Regions from separate parts of the Pseudomonas fragariae (ex Marin et al. 2024) genome, predicted to be linked through region 1. Evidence: predicted binding sites of a transcription regulator. Region 1 holds the regulator's gene; the other holds the start of a gene.

Region 1 (10,307 bases):
TTTCCGGCAGCTTTCCTTCAAGGAAGCTTTTAACTTCTACGGCCTGCATGCTTAACCTCGATCGGCGCTGTACGCGCGCGGGTCTGGCATCATACAAAAAAAGCCCATGTTATGCGAAGCCCGACAAGCAGGTCCCGGATAAAGGGCTTTTTCGATAGTGCCTTTCAGTGGGCGTCCAGCAGCTCGGTCAAACCTGATACGCGAGCTATCTGGCGCATGTCTTCGGGGAGCGAGCGGAGGGTCATCGACTTTCCCGCATCCCGGGCATCGCGCATGAACGCCAGCAACAAGGCCAGGCCGACGCTGCTGGACTTCTCGACCCCCGAGCAGTCAAGCGTGAGGTCTGCCAGATCACCGGATTTGATCAGTGCCGCACCCTGCTTGCGCAGTTGCGGCCCTGTGCGGTAATCCAGCACCCCGATCAGCCTGAGCTCACCCGGCCCGACAAGGCGAACGGCAGATTCGGTCATTGCACCGGCTTCTGCGTGGCATCAACGGTAGATTTGGTCTTGGCCACTTCGCCAGCCCAGTTGTTGATGGTGGTGTCCAGGTTGTTGCCGTTGCGCTGCATGGCATCGGCGAACTGGTCACGGAACAGCTTGCCGATATTGATGCCGTTGATGACGACGTTACGCACTTTCCACTCGCCGTTCAGCTTGACCAGCGTGTAGGAGACCGGATAGACCGCGCCGTTATTGCCCTTGACCTGCATGTCCACGCTGGTGCGGTCATCGCCTTCATCCTTGGCAGGTGCGACGGTGATGCCCTGGTTGTTGAATTCAAGCAACGCATTGCCATAGAACTGCATCAGGCTGCGCTTGAAGTTTTCCTCGAAACGCTTCACCTGTTCAGGGCTGGCCTTGCGGGAATACTTCACGGTCATGATGCTTTTGGAGATGCCGTCGGCATCCACGACAGGACCGACGATGCGGTTCAGGGCATCGTAGAACGCGCTTGGGTTGGATTTGTACTGCTCGCGATTGGTCGCCAGGTCACTCAACAGTTCCTTGGTGGTGCGCTCCACCAGGTCATGAGCCGACGGGGTCGCCGCGGCATTCGCCAGCATTGGCAGAGTGGCCAGCAATACCAGCAGACCACGGCGCAGAATAGAGATCATTTGAAGCTCCTCACTTGGCGTCTTTACTAACAGTATTGAGCAGGAATTTTCCGATCAGGTCTTCCAGCACCAGCGACGACTGCGTGTCATGGATAGTCCCGCCATCCTTGAGCAGCTTGTCATCACCACCGACGCTGAGACCGATGTATTTTTCACCCAGCAAACCAGCCGTCAGAATCGACGCAGTCGAGTCCGAAGGCAGGTTATCGACCTTCTTCTGAATCTCCAGCGTGACGCGACCGGTGAAGGTATCGCGATCCAGATCGATCGCCGTCACCTTGCCGATCGTGACGCCAGCCATGCTTACCTTGGCTCTGACAGTCAAACCGGCGATATTGTCGAAGTAGGCATAAAGTTTATAGGTGTCGGTGCTCGCGCTTGTGCTCAGACCACTGACTCGCAGGGCCAGCAGGAGCAGAGCCAGTATCCCCGCCAGCAGGAACAGACCGACTCCGGTTTCGATGGCACGGTTTTGCATCAGAAATCTCCAAACATCAAAGCGGTCAAAATAAAGTCCAGTCCCAGCACGGCCAACGAGGCGTAAACGACGGTTCTGGTCGTCGCGCGACTGATCCCCTCGGAAGTAGGCTCGCAATCGTAACCCTGGAAAACGGCAATCCATGTCACCACGAAGGCAAATACGACGCTTTTGATCACCCCATTGAGCACATCGTTCGTGAAAGAAACGCTGTTCTGCATGTTCGACCAGAAAGAACCGTCATAGACTCCCAGCCAATCGATCGCCACCCAGGAAGCGCCCCAGATACCGACCACGCTGAAGATCATCGCCAGAATCGGCAGCGAGATGAACCCGGCCCACAGACGCGGCGCCACGATGTACTTGAGCGGATCGACACCGATCATTTCAAGGCTCGACAGCTGCTCGGTGGACTTCATGTTGCCGATCTCGGCGGTCAACGCAGAGCCTGCACGACCGGCGAACAGCAAAGCCGTCACCACAGGGCCGAGTTCACGCAACAGCGTCAGGGCAACCATCTGGCCGACCGCCTGCTCCGAACCGTATTTGGTCAGGATGCTGAAGCCCTGCAGCGCCAGCACCATGCCGATGAACATGCCGGACACCACAATGATGACCAGCGACATGACGCCAACCGAATACAGCTGCCTGACCAGCAGTTGGAAACTGCTGCCCGCACCGCCACGACCGAGCAAGGCATGCACCAGAAACAGACCGGAACGCCCCAGAACAGTAACAATATCAATGGCCGAGCGCCCCAGCAGGCGAACCCGGTCCATGAGTGACTTATTGCGCATCAGCGCTTCCCCAATAGATCTTCGCGAAAATCCGGCGCCGGATAGTGGAACGGTACAGGGCCGTCCGGTTCGCCGGTCATGAATTGACGAATACGTGGATTGTCCGAGGACATCAGTTCCTGAGGCGTACCCTGCCCCAGCACCTGCCCGTCGCCGACAACATAGAGATAGTCGGCAATGCTCGCCGTCTCGCTGAGGTCATGGGACACCACGATACTGGTGATACCCAGCGCGTCGTTGAGCAGGCGGATCAGACGCACCAGCACCCCCATCGCAATCGGGTCCTGCCCGACGAAGGGCTCGTCATACATGAGAATCTGCGGATCGAGAGCGATTGCGCGCGCGAGCGCGACACGACGCTTCATGCCGCCCGACAATTCGTCCGGCATCAGTTCCACCGCACCGCGCAGGCCCACGGCCTGAAGCTTGAGCAGAACGATGTCGCGGATCATTTCTTCCGGCAGCTCGGTATGCACGCGCAGGGGAAAGGCGACGTTTTCGAAAACATCCAGATCGGTAAACAGCGCACCGCTCTGAAACAAAACGCCCATCTGCTTGCGGGCATCGAACAGATCACTGCGCGATAGCTCAGGCAGATTCTGGCCATTGACCCACACCTGCCCTTCGCTCGGGCGCAACTGGGCACCCATCAGGCGCAGCAGGGTCGTCTTGCCGCAGCCTGACGGCCCCATGATCCCGGTGACCTTGCCGCGCGGAATACGAATATCAACGTTATTGAAAATGCTGCGCGCACCGCGTTTGAAAGACACACCTTTCAACTCGACCGCATAGGCGTCATCAGGACTCATCTAAACTCCTTGCGATACAGCTTCCACCCCGAGCCGCCGGTTTTTGAACACCGACAGGCTGCCCAGGCGTGCCGAACAGGCCGCGAACTATATCACCGCAGCCACCCGCCCCCAAGAAGAGAACCGAGCGGTTCAGGTATTCGCTGAATTATTCTGTACCACAATGTTATGGCCACAGGCTTGAATACAGACCCGCAGGTGCGTAGGAAATTCGTTTAAAAACAACACAACGACGATCAGACGTGAGGGAATCGTTCATTACCGCTATAATCGCCGCCTTTCAGCAGGCTGACCCTCTCCAGACATGAACCAATCCAGTGACCTGATCCAATCGGCGCAACGCACCATTCGCCTTGAGATAGAAGCCATACAAGGCTTGCTTGAACGTCTTGACGGCGATTTCGTGCGCGCGTGCGAAATGATCCTCGCCAGCAAAGGGCGTGTGGTCGTGGTCGGCATGGGCAAGTCCGGACACATCGGCAACAAGATCGCCGCCACGCTGGCGAGCACCGGCACCACCTCGTTTTTCGTGCATCCGGCCGAAGCCAGCCATGGCGACATGGGCATGATCACCCGTGATGACATCATCCTGGCCCTGTCGAACTCCGGCAGCACCAACGAAATCGTCACCCTGCTGCCACTGATCAAGCGCCTGGGCATAAAGATGATCAGCCTGACCGGCGACCCCGAGTCCATTCTGGCCAAGGCTGCCGACATCAACCTCAACGCGCATGTCGTGCATGAGGCCTGCCCGCTCAACCTGGCACCGACGTCCTCGACAACCGCCGCACTGGTCATGGGCGACGCCCTCGCCGTGGCGCTGCTCGACGCGCGCGGTTTCACTGCCGAAGATTTCGCATTCTCCCATCCGGGCGGCGCACTGGGTCGCCGCCTGCTGCTCAAGGTCGAGAATGTGATGCACTCCGGCGAATCACTGCCCAGCGTGCAACGTGGCACCCTGTTGCGCGACGCACTGCTTGAAATGACTCGTAAAGGTTTGGGCATGACGGCCATCGTCGAAGCCGACGGCACACTGGCCGGCATCTTCACGGACGGTGACTTGCGCCGGACACTGGACCGCCCCGTCGATATCCGCCAGACCATCATCGACGAGGTCATGACGCTTCATGGCAAGACCGCCCATGCCGAGATGCTCGCCGCCGAGGCGCTGAAAATCATGGAGGACAACAAAATCAGTGCGCTTGTTGTCGTAGACCAGAACGACCGGCCGGTTGGCGCATTCAACCTGCAGGATCTCCTGCGCGCAGGCGTCATGTAATGGAAACCGAAATAATGACCCAGGATCTCATGCAACGCGGCAAGGCCATCAAGCTGGCAGTCTTCGATGTCGATGGCGTGCTGACCGATGGCCGCCTTTACTTCATGGAAGACGGCAGCGAGATCAAGACATTCAATACTCTCGACGGCCAGGGCATTAAAATGCTGATAGCCTCGGGCGTCACCACGGCGATCATCAGTGGCCGCAAGACCGCGATAGTCGAGCGCCGGGCAAAGAGCCTGGGCATTGAACACCTGTTTCAGGGACGTGAAGACAAACTGGTGGTACTGGACAAGTTGCTGGCAGAACTCAACCTGAGTTACGAACAGGTCGCCTATCTGGGTGATGATCTGCCAGACTTGCCCGTCATCAGACGCGTCGGTCTGGGCATGGCAGTGGCCAATGCTGCCGGCTTTGTACGCGAGCACGCACACGGGATAACCAGGGCGCGAGGCGGCGAAGGTGCAGCGCGCGAATTCTGCGAACTGATTCTGAGTGCGCAAGGCAACCTTGAAGCGGCTCACTCCGCCTATTTATAGAAGCCATTATGTTCACTAAAAAAATTCGCAAGTTCCTGCTTCTCGGGGTACTGGCGCTGCTGCTGGCAGCGGTCGGTTACTGGAACATCAGCCCGGAAAGCTTCATGGACCAGCCTGATGCGTCGCTTGACGACACGGCGATCGACTACTATGCGATCAATACTCGCAGCGTGCAGTACCTGCCAGACGGCACACTTCAGTACGACATGACCTCCGACAAGGTCGAGCATGTGAAGGCCACAGATGTGAGCCTGCTGACGACACCCAATCTGAACATGTACCGCGGCGGAGCATTTCCGTGGCACGTGCAAAGCAAACGAGGTGAAGTTTCGTCCGACGGCGATCAGGTCGAGCTGATGGATTCCGTTCGTGTTGAACGCACCGATGAAAAACAGCGCACGACCATTATTACCAGCAGCCGCATGACCGTATTTCCTCAGAAGGAATATGCGCAGACCGACCAAGACGTTAGAATCGACGGCGCGGGCGGTGTCACTACGGCCAAGGGAATGAAAGCGTATTTGAAAGACAGCAGGATGGACCTGCTGTCCAACGTAAGAGGACAGTATGAGGCTCGTTAAAACTCTTCCTTTATTGCTCGGCCTGGGCGCAGCACTGGGAAGCGCGAGCGCCTGGTCCCTGCCAACCGACCGAGATCAGCCTATCCACATCCAGTCTGACGATGCTCAGCTCGATGACAAGAAAGGCGTGGCGACTTACAAGGGCAATGTCATCATCACTCAGGGCTCGATGAAAATCACGGGCAACACCGTGACGATCACGCGTAATGCCCAGGGCGAAGTCGACGTATTTACCTCCGTCGGCAACCTGGCCTACTACGAGCAGAAGCCTGCCGTGGACAAGCCGATCGTGCAGGCCTATGCCGTCACCATCCAGTATTACGCCGGCCAGGACCGTATCGTCCTGATCGACAAGGCCAAGGTCATCAATGACGGCAACACCTCGGAAGGCGAGAAAATCGTCTACGACACGGTCAGACAGGTCGTCAGTGCCGGTCGGGCCAATGGCGGCGCCAAGGTGACCACGCCACGTCCGCGTATCGACATGGTCATCCAGCCGAAAAAGAAAACCGATCAACCTCAGAAGGCCCAGTAAATGGCGACGCTCAAAGCCCAGCATCTGGCTAAAAGCTACAAAAGCCGGCAGGTCGTGCGCGATGTGAGCATCTCCATCGACAGCGGCCAGATCGTCGGCCTGCTGGGCCCGAACGGCGCCGGCAAGACCACCTGCTTCTACATGATCGTGGGTCTGGTCCAGGCTGATCAGGGGCGCGTGCTGATTGACGATCTGGATGTCAGCCATCAACCCATGCACGGTCGCGCCCGCGCAGGCATCGGCTACTTGCCTCAGGAAGCCTCGATCTTCCGCAAGCTGTCGGTGTCCGACAACATCATGGCGATTCTCGAGACCCGCAAGGAGCTCGATGCCGGTGCTCGCCGCAAGGAGCTGGAAAGCCTCCTGCAGGAGTTCCACATCACCCATATCCGTGACAACCTGGGCATGAGCCTGTCGGGTGGTGAACGTCGCCGTGTGGAAATCGCCCGGGCTCTGGCCACCGCGCCTAAATTCATCCTGCTGGATGAACCGTTTGCAGGTGTCGACCCTATTTCGGTAGGCGACATCAAGCAGATCATTCACCATCTCAAGGCCAAGGGTATCGGTGTACTGATCACTGACCACAACGTCCGGGAAACGCTGGATATCTGCGAAACAGCCTACATCGTCAACGATGGACAGCTGATTGCGGAAGGCGATTCGGAGACCATTCTGGCGAATCAGCTGGTGAAAGAGGTCTACCTCGGCCACGAGTTCCGCCTTTAATCGACTGCCCTTTGCGCTTCGCAGCCGATTGATGCCTACGCAGTGTATTGACAACATTTTATTTGTCATATCACTCTAGGCAAACGCACAGGTTTCAGGCATATAATTTGCTTAAGTTGGCGCCACGGCGCCTGTAGTAGATGGCGCATGCGCGCCGGCGAATAAGGTGTTTAGCCCCTGCCATGAAACCATCGCTAGTCTTGAGAATGGGCCAGCAGCTGACGATGACACCGCAGCTGCAACAGGCAATCCGCTTACTTCAGCTTTCCACTCTGGATCTCCAGCAGGAGATCCAGGAGGCGCTGGAGTCAAACCCTATGCTGGAGCGGCAGGAAGAAGGCGACGACTTCGACCATTCCGACCCGCTTGCCGACAACATCGAACAAAAGCCCAACCCCGACGTTCAGGAACCGACCTATCAGGAATCCGCGCCTACCGTGGACAACCTTGAAGAAGGTGAATGGAACGAACGCATTCCCAACGAGCTGCCCGTCGATACCGCATGGGAAGACATCTACCAGACCAGCGCCAGCAGCCTGCCAAGCAACGATGACGACGAGTGGGACTTCACCACGCGCACCTCTGTGGGCGAAAGCCTGCAAAGCCACCTGCTGTGGCAACTGAATGTCGCGCCGATGTCCGACAAGGACCGTCTGGTAGCGGTTACGCTGATCGACTGCATCAACAACCAGGGTTATCTCGACGAGACGCTCGATGAGATTCTCGAGTCCTTCGACCCCGAACTGGACATCGAGCTCGACGAGATCGAAGCCGTACTGCACCGCATCCAGCAGTTTGAACCTGCCGGCATCGGCGCTCGCAACCTGAGCGAATGCCTGCTGCTGCAACTGCGCCAGCTGCCAGCAAAAACACCCTGGCTGACAGAAGCACAACGCCTGGTCAGCGACTACATCGACCTGCTCGGAAGCCGCGACTACGGCCAGCTGATGCGACGCATGAAGCTCAAGGAAGACGAGCTGCGTCAGGTCATCGAACTGGTGCAGAGCCTCAACCCGCGTCCAGGCTCGCAGATCGAATCCACAGAAGCCGAATACGTCATTCCGGATGTGATCGTGCGCAAGGACAATGAACGCTGGCTGGTCGAACTCAATCAGGAGTCGGTGCCGCGCCTGCGCGTCAATCCGCAATACGCGGGCTTCGTACGGCGCGCCGATACCAGCGCAGACAACACCTTCATGCGCAATCAGTTGCAGGAAGCGCGCTGGTTCATCAAGAGCCTGCAAAGCCGCAACGAAACGTTGATGAAGGTCGCCACGCAAATCGTCGAACATCAGCGCGGCTTTCTCGAGTACGGTGACGAGGCCATGAAGCCGCTCGTCCTGCACGACATCGCCGAGGCAGTGGGCATGCACGAGTCGACCATCTCGCGCGTAACCACCCAGAAATTCATGCACACCCCACGCGGCATTTACGAGCTGAAATACTTCTTCTCAAGCCATGTGAGCACCTCCGAGGGCGGTGAATGCTCGTCCACGGCAATTCGCGCAATCATCAAAAAACTGGTTGCGGCGGAAAATCAGAAAAAGCCGTTGAGTGATAGCAAGATCGCTGGTTTACTGGAGGCACAAGGCATTCAAGTAGCCCGTCGCACAGTCGCCAAGTACCGTGAGTCTCTCGGGATCGCCCCTTCCAGTGAGCGTAAGCGGCTGATGTGATGCAGGCCGAGCCACAGCGTCCCAGAGGCATGCGCCATGCCTGCCTCTTTATGCACTGGCAAAGGAGAAAGCTGTATGCAAGTCAACATCAGTGGACACCAACTGGAAGTGACCAAACCCCTTCGTGAATACGTTGAGCTCAAGCTCAAGAAGCTCGAGGGGCATTTTGACAAGATTACCAACGTGCAGGTCACGATGACGGTCGAAAAGCTCAAGCAGAAGATCGAAGCCACGTTGCACATCCATGGTGGAGAGGTCGTTGCCAATGCTGAACATGATGACATGTATGCTGCCATCGACCTGCTCACTGACAAGCTAGACCGACAATTGCTCAAGCATAAGGAAAAGCAGCAAAGCATCCTCAAAGGTGCGGCCGCTCGCTAACGCCCATTTAATGATCCGAATCGAAAATATCCTGACCCCCGGCCGCTCCCTTGTGAACGTGCCGGGCGGCAGTAAAAAGCGTGTACTCGAAGAAATTGCCAACCTGATCGGCCGTGAAGTGCCGGGCATGGTGTCGGACACAGTATTCGCAAGTCTCGTCGCCCGGGAAAAACTGGGCTCGACCGGTTTTGGCAACGGTATTGCCATCCCCCACTGCCGCCTCGCTGACTGCAGCGAGCCTGTCAGTGCAGTGATTCACCTCTCCACCCCTGTGGATTTCGACGCCATCGATGGTGCGCCGGTCGACCTGCTGTTCGTCTTGCTGGTCCCGCAAGCTGCCACCGATGAACACCTGGAGCTGCTGCGCCAGATCGCCAGCATGCTCGACGACAAAGATGTGCGTAAGCGCCTGCGCAGTGCCGAAAGCGCTGAGGCGCTTTATCAAGTGGTGCTGGACGTGCAGAACGGAAACTGACCATGCGCATGATCATCGTCAGCGGTCGCTCCGGCTCAGGCAAGAGTACGGCGCTCGATGTGCTGGAAGACAACGGCTTTTACTGTGTCGATAACCTGCCGGCCGGCCTGTTGCCGGAGCTGGCCGAACGCGCGCTGATCAACACCGAACTCGCCGAACCCTTGCTGGCGGTTTCGATAGATGCCCGCAATCTGCCCAGCCACCTGACCCGTTTTCCGCAGATGCTGGATGAAGTACGCTCGCGCAATATTCAGTGCGACGTGCTGTATCTGGATGCAGACGAAGCCACCCTGCTCAAGCGCTTCTCGGAAACCCGGCGCCGCCACCCGCTGAGCACGGCAGATCGTTCGCTGGCCGAAGCGATACGTGATGAAACCGCACTGCTTGGCCCGATCATCGATCTGGCCGACCTGAAGATCAACACCACCCACCTGAATCTCTATCAGTTGCGCGACGCGCTCAAGCTTCGTCTGCTGAACAAGCCCGAGCCAGGCACTGCATTTCTGATCGAGTCCTTTGGTTTCAAGCGCGGCATGCCTGTCGATGCAGACCTGGTATTCGATGTGCGCTGCCTGCCCAATCCGTACTGGAAGCCAGAACTGCGCGACCACTCGGGGCTTGAACAACCCGTTATCGACTACCTGTCGGTGCAGCCTGACGTCGAAGAAATGTTTCAGGACATCTTCGCTTACCTGAACAAATGGCTACCCCGGTTTGCAGCCAGTAACCGTTCTTACGTTACCATTGCCATCGGCTGTACCGGCGGACACCATCGTTCGGTCTACCTGACCGAGCGGCTTGGTCAGGTCTTGCAACAATCACTCAAGAACGTTCAGGTCCGCCACCGCGACCTCAGCTGAAGGATTTTCACTGCGATGCCCGCTCGTCAAATCACCATCATCAACAAACTG
Region 2 (10,307 bases), 870 kb from region 1:
GAAACTGTCACCGGCGGCCAGCGTATTGCCGTTGAGGCTCACACTGAAGCCATCGAACTGCTTTGGCGGATTGTCAGCCAGCGAACCGGCACCCACGCTCTCGCCATTGGGCAGACGGCGCACGCTGAAATTCGATGAATCGCTGAACGTCACTTCATAATCGTTGGCGGTCAGCTTGCTGGTGTCGCCGATCGTCACGTTGAGGTTGCCGGAGCCGACACTGTTGGTGGTTTTGCCGACGCTGCGCTGGGTGATGGCATCCGCACTGTTGATGCTGGAGAACAGGTTCGAACCGAAGTTGCCCTTGCTGTCGATACCCTGGCTCATCTGGCTGTTGACCTGATCGGACAGCACCATCGCGGTACGGCCCAGTTCATTGGTCGCGGGCACCAGCACTTCGTTGCGATAACGCAACAGACCACCAATCGAGCCGCCAGTAAGCACCGAGGTCACATCGGTCTGGGTCTGGCCGTAGGCAATCTGCACGTTGTACTGCAACGGATCGGACGGGCTCGGGCTGGCCGACATCTTGTAGGACGTGCCGCCACTGACCAGCGATTGTCCGGTGCCGGTATAAATGTCGAAGTTGCCGTTGTTCTCGACCACTTTCACGCCAACCAGCTCGTTGAGCTGACGAACCGCTTCACTGCGCGAGTCAAGCAGGGTGTTAGGCGTGGCATTGCCCGCCGACGCTTGTGTAATCTGCTTGTTCAGGCTCGCCAGCGTGGTGGTCAGTTCGTTGACCTGTTTGGTGAAGGTGTTGAGCTGCGTGTTGACGTTATCGTTCTGCGTGGACAACTGCGACGACACCGAGTTGAAGCGTGCGCTCAACGCGCCAGCCTGGGTCAGGAACGACGAGCGTTCTGCCGACTGCGTGGCGCTGGTGGCGATGCCCTGCATCTTGGTGAAGAAATCCGCCAGCTGCACGGAGATCCCCGTCGCACTGTCGGACAGCAATGTATCGGTCTTGCTGGCCTGACCGGAATAAGCCACTGCATCCGCGCTGAGGGCGGTGCTCGATTGCAATTGGGTGTCCAGATAGCTGTTGTAGATGCGACGTACGTCGGACAGCGTGGTGCCGGTACCGATGTAGCCCACACCCTGACCAAGAGCGATCTGCGCCGAAGCCGTGGTCAGCACCTGCTGACGCGAGTAACCCGCGGTATCCACGTTGGCCGTGTTGTTACCGATGGTGTTGATCGCGGCACTGCTGGCATTGATACCTGAGAGCCCAATTGAAATCAGCGACATGAGTCAAACCTTATAAAGTCGTGGAAGAGCCCGCTGCAGCGGCGTAAGTCTGGTAACTCTTCATCTGCTTGGCAATCTGCGAAATCTTGCTGGCATAGTCCGGGTCAGTGGCGTAACCGGCTTTCTGCAATTCTTTTACAAACTGTTCCGGTTTATCGGCCGAATTGACCACTTCTTTATAGCGACTGTTGTTCTGCAACAGACTGACCAGGTCGTGGAAGCTGTCGGCATAGGAATCGTAGGAACGGAAGTCCGCGGTTTCCTTGACCATCTTGCCGTCGCGGAACTCGCTGGTGATCGCGCGCGCTTCGGCACCCTTCCAGCTGCCTGCCGCCTTGATGCCGAACAGGTTGTAACTGCTGCTGCCGTCCTGCTGACGCATGATCGATTTGCCCCAACCGGTTTCCAGTGCCGCCTGCGCCACCAGCATGACCGGGTCAACGCCGATACGTGCTGCGGCTTCCTTGGCCAATGGCAGCATGGTTTCGACGAACTGATCGGCGTTGCTGAACGCACGCTTGGCCGGTGCCAGCGGTGGCTGGGCCATGGAACGCACGTACTCGGGCGCTGGCGCCAGGTTCGGATCGAGTGTCCAGTCGCCGTTGTTGCCTGTGCTGCCGGCTGTCGCGCGAGCGGGTACCGGGCTGTTGCTGACGGCGGTTGTAGCGGACGGCACGATGCCAGCCAGCAGACGATCGGTGAGCTTGGCGGGCAGGGACAGACGGCGGGCGTTGAGCAGCGCCATGTCATTGCGCCCTTCTCCGGACGCCGATGCCGCAGCCGCCGCCTGATCGGCAGCCGCCGAGCGCGTGGCCCACAATGGACGCTGGTAGACACTGGTCGCCAGACCGGTCTTGGCCGGCGCAGCGTCAGTAGCGGCCGTTGCAGCGTCGGTCGTATTGACCGGCGCGGCATGGTTTATCCCCTTGTCTTTCGACAATTGGCGCATCAGCACATCCTGCAGACCGATACCGTTGCCACGCGTGGAGAGTGTAACCGCCAGCTGCTGGTCATACATATCCTGATACTGCCGCGTGGCAGGGGTGTTCATCGGATTGTCCTTGGCCAGCACTTCGTTGGCCGAGCGCATGGCCTTGAGCATCTGGCTGACGAACAGCGACTCGAACTCGCGGGCCACTTTCTTCTGGTTTTCCACACTGTCCTTGTCGCCATGCTTCAGCGACGCCAGACGGTTGACGTCGGTGTACGCACCCGAGTCGACCGCTGACGAAATTCCGCTCTTGGGCATATCCATGCTCGAATCCTCAGATCACGATCAGGTCGGCTTGCAACGCGCCGGCCTGTTTAAGCGCTTCGAGAATGGCCATCAGGTCACCGGGCGCAGCGCCCACCTGATTGACCGCGCGAACGATCTCATCCAGCGTGGTGCCTGGACCGAACTTGAACATCGGGTGCAGCTCCTGCTGGGCATTGACCCGCGAGCGAGGCACTACCGCAGTCTGACCGCCGGACAATGCGCCCGGCTGGCTGACGATCGGGTCTTCGGTGATGGTCACGGTCAGGCTGCCGTGGGTTACGGCAGCAGGCGACACCTTGACGTTCTGGCCGATGACAATCGTGCCGGTACGCGAATTGATGATGACCTTGGCAGCGGTCTGGCCGGGATCGACTTCCAGGTTTTCCAGAATCGACAGGTAGTCGACACGCTGACCCGGATCAAGCGGCGCGGTCACACGCACCGAACCACCGTCCAAGGCCTGAGCGACGCCCGGGCCCAACAATTCGTTGATCTTGTCGACTATCCGCTTGGCCGTAGTGAAGTCGGAACGGTTCAGGTTCAGGGTCAGGGTATTGCCCTGATTGAAGCCGCTCGGCACCGAGCGCTCGACCGAAGCGCCGCCAGGAATGCGTCCCGACGACGGGACGTTGACGGTAATCTTCGAACCGTCACGGCCTTCCGCATCGAAACCACCGACCACCAGGTTGCCTTGAGCGATGGCGTAAACGTTGCCGTCGACACCTTTCATCGGTGTCATCAACAGCGCACCGCCGCGCAGACTCTTGGAGTTACCGATCGAGGAAACGGTGATATCGACCGTCTGCCCCGGCTTGGCGAAGGCAGGCAGATCCGCATACACAGCGACCGCCGCGACGTTTTTCAGCTGCACGGTGCCCGAACCCGACGGCACCTTGATGCCGAACTGCGACAGCATGTTGTTGAAGGTCTGCAGGGTGAACGGGGTCTGGGTGGTCTGGTCACCTGTACCATTGAGACCCACGACCAGACCGTAACCGATCAACTGGTTGGCCCGTACGCCAGAGATGCTCGCGATGTCCTTCAGACGCTCGGCGTGGACGCCGAACGCTGTGGACAACAACAAGGTCGCCGCTATCAGTTGCTTGAGCTTGATCATGTCTATCCCGCTATCAGAAAGGGAACAACGGGCTGAGGAAGAACCGGTCGAACCAGCCTGGCTGGCTGGTATCGGCAAAGGCTCCGGTCCCCGAATAGGTAATACGTGCATCAGCGATACGGGTGGACGACACAGTGTTGTCGGTGGCGATATCGTCAGCCCGGACCAGGCCGGCAATCCGCACCAGTTCATCACCGGTATTGAGGGTCATCCACTTTTCACCACGTACCGCCAGAATGCCGTTGGGCAGCACATCCGCAACCGTCACGGTGACCGAACCGGTCAGACTGTTGCTCTGTGCAGCCTTGCCATCACCCTTGGTGGTCCGCGCACCGTTGTAACCGGCATTCAGACTCAGGTCGTTGCCGCCAATCGGGTTGTTGGTGGTCAGACCCGAACCGAACAGCGAGGTCAGACCAATGCTGTTGGTGCTGTCCTTGGACATTGCCGAAGTGGCCGCCTTGCTCGCCGCCATACGCTCGGAGAGCGTGATGGTAATGATGTCGCCAATACGGAAGGCCTTGCGGTCGCCGTACAGGTTCTGCTCGAAACCGGCCTGATAGATGGCGCCATTGTTGGCAGCCGCCGACATGGGCGTACGCGGCAACACCGGAGCGTAATAAGGGTCATTGGGCTTGGCCGTCGGCGCAACACAGCCGGACAGCAGGGTGATCCCGCACAATGAAGCGATCAACACTGAAAAACGCGGAACACTAAGGCGGTTCATGACACTTGAAACCTCGCGGTGTAACAGGCGCTTATCAGGCGCCCCATCGGATTGAGCGGTTCTACGAGCAGCGACATCAAGGCCTTACAGGTTCTGCGTCAGGTTTTGCAGCATCTGGTCAGCGGTCGAGATCACTTTGGAGTTCATCTCGTAGGCGCGCTGGGTAGTGATCATGTTGACCAGTTCCTCAACGGTGCTGACGTTGGAGTTTTCCAGGGTGTTCTGCAGGGTCGGACCCAGGCCGTTAAGGCCAGGGGTGCCGATCTGCGGCGCGCCGCTCGAACCGGTTTCCAGGTACAGGTTGCCACCGATGGCCTGCAGGCCGGCCGGGTTGATGAAGTCGGCGGTCTGGATATTGCCGATGATCTGCGGCGTAGCGGTTGCGCCTGCCAGCGTGACGGAAACAGTACCGTCCTGACCGACCGTGAAGGTCTGGGCGTTCTGCGGAACGACAATCGCAGGCTCAAGGGCATAACCGTTGGCCGTGACGATCTGGCCGTTGGCGTCGAGGTGGAACGTACCGTCACGGCTGTAGGCAATGGTGCCGTCCGGCTGGGTCACCTGAAAGAAACCACGACCGTTGACCGCCAGGTCCAGCGGGTTGTTGGTGGTCTGCAGGCTACCGGCAGTGAAGTTCTTCTGCGTGCCGACAATGCGCACACCGGTACCCAGTTGCAGGCCGGAAGGCAGTTCGCTGTCCTGAGTGGACTGGGCACCCGGCTGGCGTTTGATCTGATACAGCAGGTCCTGGAACTCGGCCCGGTCACTTTTGAAACCGGTGGTCGAGACGTTCGCCAGGTTGTTGGAGATGGTGGTCAGGTTGGTATCCTGAGCGGCAAGGCCGGTTTTGGCGACGTATAGAGCAGGAAGCATGTGTGTTCTCCTCGAGCGCCGGTTTGTCGGCGCAAGCTGTCATTGATTAGCCAAGTTGCAAGACGCGAGCCATAGACTGATCGTCTTCTTCGGCGGTCTTCATCATCTTGACGTGCAATTCGAATTGACGGGACAAGGCCAGTACCGAGGTCATTTCCTCGACCGCATTGACGTTGCTCGCCTGCAGAAAGCCGGACTCGACCTGAACGGTGGCATCTGCGTCGGCAGGCCGGCCGGTCTTGGTATGGATCAGACCGTCAGGGCCCTTCTCCATGGTCTTCAGGTCAGGCCTGACCAGTTTGATGCGGTCGACCTGCGCCATCACCTGCGGACTCTCGCCCAGCGAACGAATGCTGATCGTGCCGTCGGCGCCGATCTCGATCTGCTGCTGAGGCGGCACGGCAATCGGACCGCCGTTGCCCATAACCGGCAAACCGCTGCCGTCGCGCAACACGCCCAGGGCATCGATGTTCATGCCGGAACTGCGGGTGTAGGCTTCACCGCCGTCAGGCGTCTGCACCGCGATCCAGCCATCACCCTTGACAGCGATGTCCAGCTCACGACCGGTCTGCACCATGGCGCCGGCGGAAAAGTCGGTCCCGGGACGCTCGCTCATGGCGTAGGCACGCGATGGCATGACCTCGCCAAACACCGGCATCGAGCGGGCCTGTTCAAGGTCACGCATGAAACCGTTGGTCGAGACGTTTGCCAGGTTGTTGGCATGAGCCTTTTGCGCGATCGCGTTTTCGGATGCACCGCTCATTGCGACGTAAAGCAACTTGTCCACAGTCTTCCTCCTCCGACAGACGCTTGCCGCCTGTAGCTGTTCTGAAAGGGTTAAAGCAATTTTTGAACCAACTTGTCAGGCTCGATACAAATGCCTGATTAGCCAGTAAAAACCGGCATTCGCCGACGGCCTGAGGAGCGCGCGTCAGCCAATAGCGGCGGTGGACTGCCGCCTGCCGCTTGCCAGACCGGAAACACCGCCAAAAAAACTTCATCGAACTGCGCCGAGAACCGGATCGACAGTGATAACCTTGCCGACACCGCAACCCTGAACGGGAACCGTCATGCCTTTTCGTGCGTGCATCATCGGTATCGCGAGCGCGAGCCTGATGACCCTTGCCCTGCTCTCTCAGGCCGATCCCGCCCACTATTACAAATGGCAGGGCGACAGCCGGATCGTCTGCGCCCAGGCCAGCCCGGGCCCAGGCTGGAAACGCTTGAAAGGCCACTTCATCAAAGCCGACTGCTCGATCTGATCAGGTCGACTGAATCAGCGTCTGCATCAACGTCACTTCGGTGGATATCGCCTTGGAGTTGGCCTGATAGGCCGTCTGGGCCTGGATCAGCGCAATCAGCTCATCGGCCAGCACGACGTTCGAACCCTCCAGCGCGCCACTGACGATACTGCCCAGCGTACCGACGCCCGGCACATCATATTCAGCCACTCCGGAATCAGCGGTGGCGGCCCAGCGTGTATCGCTACGCGGCTGCAAGCCATGGGGATTGGCGAAACTGGCGAGCATCACCTGACCGATATCTTTAGTCATGCCATTGGTAAACCCGGCACGCAGAATGCCGTCCCGGCCAACGTCGAGACTTTTCAACTCCCCTGCCGAATGGCCATCCACGTAGGCGGCGGAGCGCGAACTGGCAGCGTTGTGCTGAAGCAGATGGGTGAAGTCGATGGTGATGCCGTCAGCGCTGCCGGCCGCCCCGTTGGCTATCCAGCGCTCACGACTGGTGCCAGGATCAACCGCCATCACCGGCGACCAGCCCGTGAGTTTCAGCTGATTGCCATTGCTGCTGCTCAGACCCGGACTGCCGGTCAACGACGCAACAGTGCCATGCGAATCGAAGACGATATTCGCTGTCAGCGGCGTGGTGGAAGCGGAGTTCTGCGGGTTTCGATCGTCGATCAGCACGTGCATGCGCCAGCTGTTGGTGCCGTCCTTCACGAAATACTGTTTCAGCTCATGGGTGTTGCCCTGACTGTCAAAGATCTGGTTACCGAACATCCTGCTGTAAGTGTTCAGATCTGCGGGATTGAAGTGCGGAACCGGCCGATGCATGACCGTATCGCCCGGGTCGAGCAGACTGGTCCCGGCATCGCTCAACGGCAACGAAACAGCCCCGCCGTTCAGCGAGCCGTTCGCCGCCCACGCGCCATTGATCTGCGTGGCAGGTACCCAACCCTGCAAGGCAAATTCGGTGTCCGAGACTTTGCTCAGGTGCTGATCATTGCCGCTGTACGACAGGGAGCCGTCAGGCTTGAGCTCAAGGCTCACCTGCAACGGCGCTACGCTGTCGGGATCCACCGGATTGCGCCCGTCCACCAGCACATACATGGACCATTGATTAGCCTCGGTCTTGACGAAATACTGCTTGAGCTCATGATCGGCTGCGGGCACCGGAGTGATGCCCACATCCTGGATGGTCCGGGTGGCGACCCGTGTGTAGGTCGCGGGGTCGGCCGGGTCAAAGGTCGGCAAGCGGGCGAGCGAAGGCAGCGAGGCATCCAGATTGATAGTTTCAGCCACCGTGGTCGTGGCCCTGGCACCGACGTTGGACGTATCGATCTGCAGGTCCGTGCGGATACCACTGGCAATCTCGCCCTTGTCGTTTGCGGCGTAACCCTGCAAGCGCCCGCCATCGCTGTCGACGACAAAGTTGGCAGCATCCTTCAAAAAGGCGCCGGCCCGCGTATAGGCCAACGAACCCTGATCACTGACCACAAAAAAACCGTTGCCCTGAATACGCATATCCAGCGCATTGCCGGAACTGATCACGGTTTCACCCTGATTGAAATTCTGCTGCACCGAAGCAAGTCGTACGCCATCGCCGACAGCGTGCTGTCCGGCCCCCAACTGTGCGGACGCATATAAAGCAGAAAACTGCGCACGAGACGACTTGAACCCCAGGGTACCGACGTTGGCAATATTATTGCCCGCCACTTCCAGTCGTTTATTGGCAGCATGAATACCGCTGATCGCTGTATTGAATGACATGAGAACTCCCTTGCCGCACAGGCAATTCATAGAGGAGTTTTATTCTCACATCATCGTGCGTAGGAAGTTTCCAAGTAGGATGCGGGAGTCATCCGTAACTTTCAGTACTAAAAAAGACATAACAAAATACTTTGCAGACACCCATAAAAAAGCCCCTTTTTACAGGGGCTCTTTCAACACGCATCCAACAACACGTGTTACGTCATCTGAATAGTGGTCTGCATGATGGTGCTTTGTGTGGAAATGGTCTTGGCGTTAGCCTGATAGTTGCTCTGCGCCTTGATCAGGTTAACCAGTTCCATGGTCAGGTCGACGTTGGATTCTTCCAGCGCCTGACCGGTGATGTAACCCAGCGTACCCGACTGTGGAGCGCCGCTCACCGGGACGCCGGAAGCGAACGTTTCACGCCAGTTGGTGCCGCCGGCCTGCGCCAGACCCTGCACGTTGGCAAAGCTGGTCAGCGAAGTCTGACCGATCACCTGCGACTTGCCGTTGGTGTAAGTGGCGAACAGGTTGCCGCTCGAGTCAACGTTCATGCCGCTCAGCTGGCCAGTGGCGTAGCCATTCTGATCCTGCTTGAGCAGACCGGATACCGAAGCGGTCTGGGTAGTGCTCGACATGTCCAGCTTGATCGAAGCAGCGCCCGTCGCACCGTTGGCTGCCCAGGTAGCTGTCGTGCCAGTACCGACCTGCACGCCAGGCACCCAGTTGCTCACGGCGAATGTACCGTCAGCGTTGAACTTGATGTTGGCGCTGTCGGTAGGAACAGAGCCGCCGGCAGTGGTCACCAGATTGCCCGAGGAGTCGAATGTCAGGTCATTCTTGTCCGGCGCGGTGGACGTCGGATCGGAAATGCTGCGCCCGTCCATCAGGGAATACATCGACCAGGTATTGGTGCCGGTCTTGACGAAATACTGATCCAGGGTGTGCGCATTACCCTGAGTGTCGTAAGTCGGGGTGCTGTACTTGACGTTGTAGCTATTGGTATCGGTCGCATCGAACGTCGCAACGGTCGGCAACGCAGTCGTCGAGTTCAGGTTGGCGGAGTTAGTGATCGTGGTCGTCGCCTTGGGCTCCAGATTGGACGCGTTCACACGCAGATCGCTGAGCGCGCCGGTCACCACAGCGCCATTGGCGTCAACGTTGTAACCCTGCAGCTTCATGTTGCTGCTATTGACGACGTAGCCTTCCTTGTCGGTGTGGAATGCACCGGCACGGGTATACAGCTTCTCGCCGTTATTGCTCATCATGAAGAACCCGTCGCCATTGATGGCCAGGTCCAGACTGTTGGCTGTTCCGGTGGTCAGGCTGCCCTGAGAGAACTGCTGGGAAACCGCAGCGGTTGTCACACCACTGCCGACGCTGGTATTGCCGGAAGTACCGCGAATCGACTGAGCATACTGATCAGCGAACTCGGCACGTGACGATTTGAAACCGGTTGTCGCGACGTTGGCAATGTTGTTGCCGGTAACGTCGAGACTTTTGTTTGCAGCATAGAGCCCACTAAGGCCGATATTGAAAGACATGTTTCACTCCTGCGCCGTAGCGGCTCTACAATCCGATAGTTTGAACTTTGGACAGGGCAACACTGCCGCTGGCCAGGTTAAGCGTTGTTTCTGCGCCATTGACACCCAGCGTGACACTGTTGACCGTGGCGGGCAGGTAAGTTGAAAACTGTGTGTTCTTGCCTTCGACCGAGCCTTCAGCCTTGAAGCTGTAAGTGCCCGATGGCAGCTGGGTACCGCTTGAGTCCGTACCGTCCCAGGCAAAGCTGGTGGTACCGGCTTTTTGCGTGCCCAGGTCGACACTGTCGACCAGATTCGATTGCGCGTCGTACACCTTGACCGTCGTTAGCGAGCTTTCGCTCGGCACCACGATCGAACCGGTCAGGCCTTTGGTGGTATCGACCGAGGTGCTGCTCGCATCGATGATCACTGAGCGACCGACCAGTGACGAGGCCTGCAAGGCCTGCGACGACTTGTAGCTGCTGGCGATCGTGTCCACCGTCGACGTCAGGTTCTGCATGCTTTCAAGGCTGCTGAACTGCGCCAGTTGCGCCACGAACTGCGT

Evidence for each region. Region 1 encodes sigma-54, which starts transcription at its own class of promoters, with help from an activator protein. Its sites were predicted from a motif close to ANTGGCATNNANNTTGCTNT; they were not measured.
Region 2: the regulator sigma-54 is predicted to act here: its motif matches at 6,066-6,085, upstream of AC54XV_RS17870 (flagellar basal body rod protein FlgF).

What each region holds. Positions count from the first base shown of each region.
Region 1 covers NZ_CM184369.1:5,028,813-5,039,119, forward strand. Annotated here, with positions in the region: gene AC54XV_RS21745 (BolA family protein) at 1-49, opposite strand, end outside; gene AC54XV_RS21750 (STAS domain-containing protein) at 165-470, opposite strand; gene AC54XV_RS21755 (MlaC/ttg2D family ABC transporter substrate-binding protein) at 467-1,117, opposite strand; gene mlaD (outer membrane lipid asymmetry maintenance protein MlaD) at 1,128-1,595, opposite strand; gene mlaE (lipid asymmetry maintenance ABC transporter permease subunit MlaE) at 1,595-2,392, opposite strand; gene AC54XV_RS21770 (ATP-binding cassette domain-containing protein) at 2,392-3,201, opposite strand; gene AC54XV_RS21775 (KpsF/GutQ family sugar-phosphate isomerase) at 3,506-4,480, shown strand; gene AC54XV_RS21780 (KdsC family phosphatase) at 4,480-5,019, shown strand; gene lptC (LPS export ABC transporter periplasmic protein LptC) at 5,028-5,600, shown strand; gene lptA (lipopolysaccharide transport periplasmic protein LptA) at 5,587-6,135, shown strand; gene lptB (LPS export ABC transporter ATP-binding protein) at 6,136-6,861, shown strand; gene AC54XV_RS21800 (RNA polymerase factor sigma-54) at 7,044-8,537, shown strand; gene hpf (ribosome hibernation-promoting factor, HPF/YfiA family) at 8,613-8,921, shown strand; gene ptsN (PTS IIA-like nitrogen regulatory protein PtsN) at 8,932-9,396, shown strand; gene rapZ (RNase adapter RapZ) at 9,399-10,256, shown strand; gene AC54XV_RS21820 (HPr family phosphocarrier protein) at 10,272-10,307, shown strand, end outside.
Region 2 covers NZ_CM184369.1:4,155,325-4,165,631, forward strand. Annotated here, with positions in the region: gene flgK (flagellar hook-associated protein FlgK) at 1-1,251, opposite strand, end outside; gene flgJ (flagellar assembly peptidoglycan hydrolase FlgJ) at 1,262-2,506, opposite strand; gene AC54XV_RS17855 (flagellar basal body P-ring protein FlgI) at 2,517-3,626, opposite strand; gene flgH (flagellar basal body L-ring protein FlgH) at 3,640-4,353, opposite strand; gene flgG (flagellar basal-body rod protein FlgG) at 4,438-5,226, opposite strand; gene AC54XV_RS17870 (flagellar basal body rod protein FlgF) at 5,273-6,013, opposite strand; gene AC54XV_RS17875 (hypothetical protein) at 6,297-6,488, shown strand; gene AC54XV_RS17880 (flagellar hook-basal body complex protein) at 6,489-8,237, opposite strand; gene flgE (flagellar hook protein FlgE) at 8,435-9,763, opposite strand; gene flgD (flagellar hook assembly protein FlgD) at 9,789-10,307, opposite strand, start outside.